Regions from separate parts of the Holdemania filiformis genome, predicted to be linked through region 2. Evidence: predicted binding sites of a transcription regulator. Region 2 holds the regulator's gene; the other holds the start of a gene.
The links. The regulator Rex, encoded in region 2, represses fermentation and respiration genes when NADH is low (regulators of the CRP and FNR family bind a similar motif). The targets are predictions, from matches to a motif close to GTGAANNNNTTCAC.

Region 1: the regulator Rex is predicted to act here: its motif matches at 1,668-1,681, upstream of DWY25_RS02395 (M56 family metallopeptidase).

Annotation. Positions count from the first base shown of each region.
Region 1 covers NZ_QRUP01000002.1:72,850-76,625, forward strand. The annotation lists gene DWY25_RS02390 (M56 family metallopeptidase) at 1-1,566, shown strand, start outside; gene DWY25_RS02395 (M56 family metallopeptidase) at 1,714-3,438, shown strand; gene DWY25_RS02400 (PHP domain-containing protein) at 3,551-3,776, shown strand, end outside.
Region 2 covers NZ_QRUP01000001.1:406,221-409,996, forward strand. The annotation lists gene DWY25_RS02040 (hypothetical protein) at 1-132, shown strand, start outside; gene DWY25_RS02045 (hypothetical protein) at 349-687, shown strand; gene asnS (asparagine--tRNA ligase) at 812-2,194, opposite strand; gene DWY25_RS02055 (redox-sensing transcriptional repressor Rex) at 2,456-3,076, opposite strand; gene tsaD (tRNA (adenosine(37)-N6)-threonylcarbamoyltransferase complex transferase subunit TsaD) at 3,131-3,776, opposite strand, start outside.

The DNA of each region.
Region 1 (3,776 bases), on a different contig from region 2:
TCCTGGCAAACCCGGCGCAGTCCTTATCAGCTGGTTGCGGACGAAGTCCAGCTGAATCTGTTGACCCACGAGTCTTCCTATCAGGAAATTCCACTGGAAGAAATGACAGAGGAAAAGAGAACGGCCGCGGAATTCCATGATCCCTCTCCTGTCGTTAAAGCCGATCTGATAATGGATAGTGCGGTGAAGATCTGGCTGGGCGGGATCGCGGTTCTGATCTTAGTGAATTTTATTTCGCAGCTTCGTCTGCGCCGGCGGCTGCAGGCCCACGGTTGCGCCGATGAAAAAACAGTGCAGATTCGTGAATTGCTGGCCCATGCGGGATGCCGGAATGTGGCGGTGTTGGAAAGTCCGGAAATCACCAGCTGCGCTGTCTATGGACATCTATTTCCGCGGCTGATCATCAGCGAGCGCTGGGCAGACTGGCCGGCGGAAGATCAGGAGCTGATGATCCGGCATGAATGTCTGCATCTACGTTATGGTCATCCGTGGCTGTGCGGGATTCTGCGGCTTGTTGAGATCCTCTATTGGTTTAATCCGCTGGTCTGGTTGATGATGAGAGAAATCCGGCAGGATCTTGAATTGCAGATCGACGATCGTCTGCTGAAAAATCAGCCGCAGCCGGTTCGCTGTCATTATGCCGCGATGATTTTAAACGCGGCGGCAGGACCGCGGCATAAAGCGCTGCAAGGACTCAGCGGCAGCGAGGAAAAGCAGCAGCTGAAAGAACGCCTCAGCCAGATTTTAAGGAAGAACCGGATATCGGGGCTGATTGCGGGATTGATCGTCATCTGTTTGTGCGGTTTGTGCGGAGCGATGCTGCTGAAACCTAAGCCGTTAGCGACGCGGGAAGGCACCGTGGCCCTCGACGTGATCGGGCTGCAGGCGTATGAATACTCCGTTTATGCGCAGTCGCCGGAAGTTCATTATCAATGCCAGGGAAAGCCATCCGCGCTGGAGCAGCTTGATGAAATGACGATTCATGCAGGAATCGACACAGCTACGTTAATTCAGGATGGGAAAACCGTGAGCTTACAAACGCTCGCTTTCGGCCAGGCGGAAGCTGAAATTCAGTGGACGCTGCCGGAAACGAACGGACTGGCCTGCAGCGGTAAGGAAACCCGGCTGTCGTTGCTTGTCAGCGGTCTGCCACATGACCAACCCTCTCCGCAATTGCCGGAAAAAGCGGTGCAAAAAGGCGCTCAGCCGCCGCTTGAAAATCCAATCGTGCTGTGCCGGTGGGGCTGTTACGCAGGTCATCAGGCCACGGATGCGACGGATCCGGACAATGATCAGGCGGCTGTGTTGGCGGTCGCGGATGGCGTCGTGACGGAAGTCAGCTATTCGTCGATGAACGGGAAATTTCTGGTCATCGATCATGGCGACGAGGTGCTCAGCTATTATATTCATCTGGGCGATATCCAAGTTGAAGAAGGTCAGAACGTCAAGCGGGGTGAAAAAGTGGGAATCATAGGTTCCACTGGAAAATCTCCGTATATCCACGTCCATTTCTTTCTGATGGTTGACGGCCTTCGCGTCAATTCGGATATTCTGTTCCGCCGCTAACAGTTTGTCTTCCACCGCTTGATCTAAGCTTCTTAAAGATTGTGTTGTTAAGCCAATCTGTGTTAAAGATCGGGGCGGGAAAGGCTCCCGCTTGCATTCAGGTAAAAAGTTTGACCAGAAAAAGAAAATCAGGAAGGAGGGAAAGCGATGCTGGAACATGGCGTGATACGCCTGATTGAAATCTCGATCATGATCAGTCCGCTGATTTTGATTCTGTTGGCCTTGCGGCGGAAAGTTTTCCGAAAGCTGGGGAAAACGGCCCGGCTGCTGCTGTGGGTTCCGCTGCTTCTTCAGTTGGCAATCCCCATTCAGCGGACGTCGGTACATAGCCCGTATCAGAAACTGACGGCCATCCCGCTGGCGGATTCATTCGCGGAAACAGTGGAACAAATTGAAGCCGCGCCGATGATCATTCCTCCAACTCAAGATGCGCTCCCGCTGCCGCAGGACAGTCCGACACCGTCAAACTGGACCTGGGGAGAGGGGCTGGTGATGCTCTGGATACTGGGAATGGTCATCATGACAGGGGTAAATGTCATTGCCCGGGTGAAACTGAAAAAACGGTTAGGGTTACAGCCTTGTTCTCACGATCTGCGTGAAGAAGCGGTGCGTCAGATGGAGATCAATCGTTGTCTGCGGATTCCTGTCCGGCAGAGTATGAGCGTCCACAGCTGTGCGATCTATGGCAACTTGATGCCGCGGCTGGTCTTGGGCGCAGATTTTGAAGAACGAACACAAGCACAGCGGAGAATGATGCTTGATCATGAATGTCTGCATGTAAAGTACGGACATCCGTGGTTTCTGGGATTCATCCAGCTGTTGGAGATCGTCTACTGGTTTAATCCGCTGGTGCGTCTGATGATGAACCAGCTGCGCCTGGATCTGGAATATTTTATCGATGAAAAGCTGCTGGAGAACAAGCCGCAGAAAGAACGAATCGACTATGCAAATCTGTTGCTTTCCTTCAGCGCAGACCACGATCAGAGCGCTCTGCAATGTCTTAACAGTAAAAGAACGCGGAAGCGTTTGAAAGAAAGGATGGGATGGATTGTGAATAAAAAGAGAACGCCGTGGCTCATCGCCGCAGGCATCGTCGTCATCTGCGCCGGGATCAGCGCCGGCATGATGTTGAAACCGGATGCCCAGTCCGGCTGGGAAATGACGATGAAGCTGACGCTGCTTCAAAATGAAGCAACGCCTGTGGAACTGGTGAACACTGGTGAAATCAAAGTCTGGTGCGAAGGCTCGAAAAAAGCGCTGGAATCAATGGGTATGGAGGTTCCGGTCACCGTGCGGGCCGAGTCATGGATTTCAGCATCAGGCGAAGCGATGACGCTGACCGATATGCAGAGGGGCGCAGAATCCCTGGCGCAGCTGGAATTCGGGGAAATCCCGGAATCCGTGACCTGCTTCATGCCGGAAGACCGGATCTTTGTAAAACTGACTTCAGATCAGCTTCTTCAGCCGTATCCGGTAGCGGACGGTGCTGACGCCGTAGCCCGGATTCAGGCGATTTCGCCGGTTGAAAACCCTGAAATTACCTGCCGCTGGGGCTGTTACGCCGGTCATCAGGCGCTGGATATCACCGATCCGGATAACAAGCAGGCGCCTATTCTGGCAATTGCGGCGGGAACAGTGAACACAACCGGGTTTAATCAGATCGACGGTAATTACATCATTCTTGATCATGTCGACGGGATTCAGAGCTTCTACGGACACTTGGGCGAAATCCAGGTTGAGGAAGGCGATGCTGTCGCGCAGGGACAGACGATCGGCATCATGGGCATGACCGGGCGGGCAACCGGGCCTCATGTGCATTTCTATCTGATTCAGAATGAAACGGCGCTGGACCCGTCAAGCTTGTTCCAGTAAAGGATGGAAACAGATCACGCTTGAAATCAAAACCCGGAAAATTCCGGGTTCTTTTGTTGCTTAGAAACCGGTTTCAAGGTATACTTCAGCTAGAGGTAAGAGGAGGAATTTTATGAGTACCCTGGATTATCATATCCATACGATCGTCAGCACCGACGCCGATTATACACCGGCGGAAATCATCCGTATGGCAAAGGAAAACGGCGTGAAGACCCTGGCGATTACTGATCACAACAACGTTGCCAGCGTCGCGGAAGCGGCGCGCTTGGGTGAAGCGGAAGGCATCCGCGTCATTCCAGGCATTGAGATCGACTGTGACTTTGAAGGCGTAGGCTTTC
Region 2 (3,776 bases):
CTTGACGAAGAAAAGCTTTTGGACCTTATTCAAAGCTTGGATGCGATTCATACACCGGAGGATTTTCAAAGACAAATCCATGACAAGATAAATCAAAATGTTCATTTGAAGCAAACTGTTCTTAATCGATAATGTTGAAAATAATTTAAATACGAAACGACAGTATCCTTACTGGATGAGCGATGCCGGACTTTGTGGATGGAGATGGACAAGCTGGAAGCACTGGAAAAGAAGCCGGTAGAGGAATAGAGGATATCAGAGAAAATACACTACATGGTTCGATTCAGTCACGCTGCAGAGAAACAAAAAATCATACAGGAGTTATCAGAAAAGGAGGAAATCATTCAAATGATGGAAGAGAAAAAGATGGATTTTTTAAGAGATACCAACCTGACACTGGCCCGGATGCGGGCAAAGTTTGATGAGCGCGATGAACAGATGGTTTATGAAAAAGGAATCGCTAAAGGTAAAGAGGAAGGCCAGAAAATGTTGGTTAAGCTTGTATTAAGACAGCGGATGGCAATGAATGAGCGGGAAGAAAAACAAATTGACGAACTTGACGAAGAAAAGCTTTTGGACCTTATTCAAAGCTTGGATGCGATTCATACACCGGAGGATTTTCAAAGGCAGATCCATGACAAAGCGAATCAAAAGGTTCAAATGAAACAGACCGTTCTTAATCGTTAACTTTGGAAATATTGTATAAAGAGAAAAGAGTTAAAAATCCAAACGATTTTTAACTCTTTTTCATGGAGTAATCTTCAGTAAGATTATTTTAATTTGCAGATAGGTTGATCGAAGAAAAACTCAATCAGAACAATAAGTTTTTCGGCGTACGGGCAAACGGAATCACGTCGCGGATATTCTGCATCCCGGTAACATACATGATGAACCGTTCAAAGCCAAGCCCAAAGCCCGCGTGCTGACAGCCGCCGTAACGGCGCAGATCCAGATACCATTGCAGTCCCGCTTCGTGAACGCCCATTTCCTTCATCCGGTTCTGCAGGACTTCCAGCCGTTCTTCACGCTGGGAACCGCCGACCAGTTCGCCGACCGCCGGCACCAACAAATCACAGGCCGCCACGGTTGTCCCATCGTCGTTCATCCGCATATAGAACGCTTTGATATCCTTCGGATAATCGATCAGGAAGACCGGTCCCTTTACGACTTCTTCGCACAGATAACGCTCATGTTCCGTATTGAGATCGACGCCCCAGGAAACCGGGTTTTCAAACTTTTTCTTGGCCTTCAACAGATGATCGATCGCCTCCGTGTACGGCATCCGCACGAATTCACTGTTCAGTACATGGTTCAGGCGTTCCAGTAACGTGTTGTCGATAAACTGGTTGAAGAATTTCATTTCCTCCGGGCAGTTATCCAACACGTACTGAATGCAGTATTTGATCATATCTTCAATCAGATCCATATCATCTTCCAGATCCGCGAACGCAATTTCCGGTTCTACCATCCAGAATTCAGAAGCATGGGTTGTTGTGTTGGAGTTTTCCGCACGGAAGGTGGGACCAAAGGTGTAAACGTCGCGGAAAGCCATCGCAAACGCTTCCGCCTGCAGCTGACCAGAAACCGTGAGGTTTGCCTTCTTGCCGAAGAAGTCCTCTTCATAGTTGCCGTCATCGCGGGTAGTGACGGTAAAGACCTCGCCTGCGCCTTCTGCGTCGTTGCCGGTAATGATCGGGGCGTTAACGTAGACAAAGCCCTGATCCTGGAAAAACTCGTGAATCGCCATCGCCAGGACGGAGCGGACGCGGAAAACCGCGTTGAACGTGTTGCTGCGCGGACGCAGATGTCCGATCTCGCGCAGATACTCAAACGAATGCCGTTTTTTCTGCAACGGGTAGGTGTTGTCGCAGGCGCCTTCCAAAATCACTTCTGTGACCTGCAGCTCAAATGGCTGCTTCGCCTGCGGGGTCAGTACGACTTTCCCCGTAACAGTCAGCGCCGTGCCTGTCAGATATTTGGATACATCCTGAAAATTGGCCAGATCGGAAGAGTAAACAAGCTGAGCGTTGCGGAAATACGTTCCATCGTTCAGCTCGATAAACCCGATCGAACCGTTGTTGCGGTTGGTTCTGACCCATCCCTGCAGCTGGGCATACTCGATCTGATCGGTTTCCATGGTGCTGCCGGAACAAGCCATTTCGTAGAGTTCTCTGACGGTCATGAATGTAAGCATACTTTTCTCCTTTTGTCTATTTATAAATAAAAAAACGTTCCTGATTAAGGAACGTTGAACAACGTGGTGCCATCCTCATTCGCCCGAATGATCGCAAAATCACCAGGCCTCAGGGTGCGTTAACGCCGCCGACGGGATCGTCTACTTTCAGTTCTCCGATCCGGCTCCCAGAGTGTTCCGCATTCCCTGACTGAACTCCGGCTTTCACCCTGCCCGGCTCGCTGTGCTTCAGTAATGGGATCGTTCTCTTTTCGCTGCCTTCTACTTTTTCATGTTGTTGGTTTCAAAAACCAATTCCTGGATCGTTGAAACGACGTCGATCGGCTTGACCAGAACTCCCTTAGGAACCTGGAAATGCTCGTGCGAGAAATCAACAATCCCGGTAATGCCGCATTCGATCAGACGATCGGCCGCGTCCTGAACATTCGATGAAACGCACAGGATCGCAATCCGGCAGCCTTCCGGAATCTTATCCTTCATTTCATCAACGTGGTAAACCGGAATCGGCGTTTTCCCGACAGACTCCGGACGGATGTCAAAGGCACATACAATCTCGCCGACAACATGGTTCCAGCGATTGTAATTCATTAAAGCTTTCCCAAGGTTGCCTGCTCCGACAAGAATAATCTTCTCGTCGAATCCCATGCCCAACTGTTCGTTGAATATTTCAATCAGGCGGTCAACGTCATAGCCATAACCTTGCTTCCCCAGCGATCCCAGGAATGAGAAATCCCGGCGGATCGTCGTGGACTCAATGGCCACATATTCCGAAAGCTCCTTGGACATGATCCGGGTTACGCCGGAATTTTTGAGTTTGCGTAAAGCTTTCAGATAGATTGGATAACGCTGCAGTGTAGCCTTAGGGACTGACTTTGTTGGCATACTATCAACCCCTTCTGCATTATTCTAGCACACTTGTTTTAAATTGTGAATGATTTAATGAATTGAACTTGTTTCAATTTCCATCGACGGGTTCGCGGCGATGTCCAATGAGCCGTTTAAACCGTGCGTATACGCTGTCCAGCCGGCGGCGCCGATCATCGCGGCATTGTCCGTACAGCACCATAACGGCGGAATCGTCAGATGAACCTCCGGCGTTTCCTGAATCATCTCCGAGATTTTCTCACGCAGGCGGGAATTCGCCGCGACGCCGCCTGCCAATACGACCTGCTTCGGTTTAAATTCTTTAACTGCCTGCATCGTCTTTTTCAGCAGCGTGTCAAGCGCCGCTTCCTGGAAAGCGTAGGAAAGATCTTCCTTGTTCAGTTCCTCGCCCTTTTTATTTTCCCGGTCGATCAGCTGCAGGACCGCCGATTTCAAACCGCTGAAGGAAAAATCAAGCGGCTTCTCGGTCTTCGGCTTCGGCAAGGTGTAATGCGGATGTCCCTGTTTTGCCATTTTATCAATGACCGGACCACCCGGATACCCGGTTCCCATCACTCGGGAAACCTTGTCATACGCCTCGCCGATCGCATCGTCCTGCGTTGTGCCGAGAATCTCAAACGACCACTCATCTTTCATCCAAACCAGCTCGGTATGACCGCCGGACACCACCAGCGCAATCATCGGGAAGCGCAGTTCG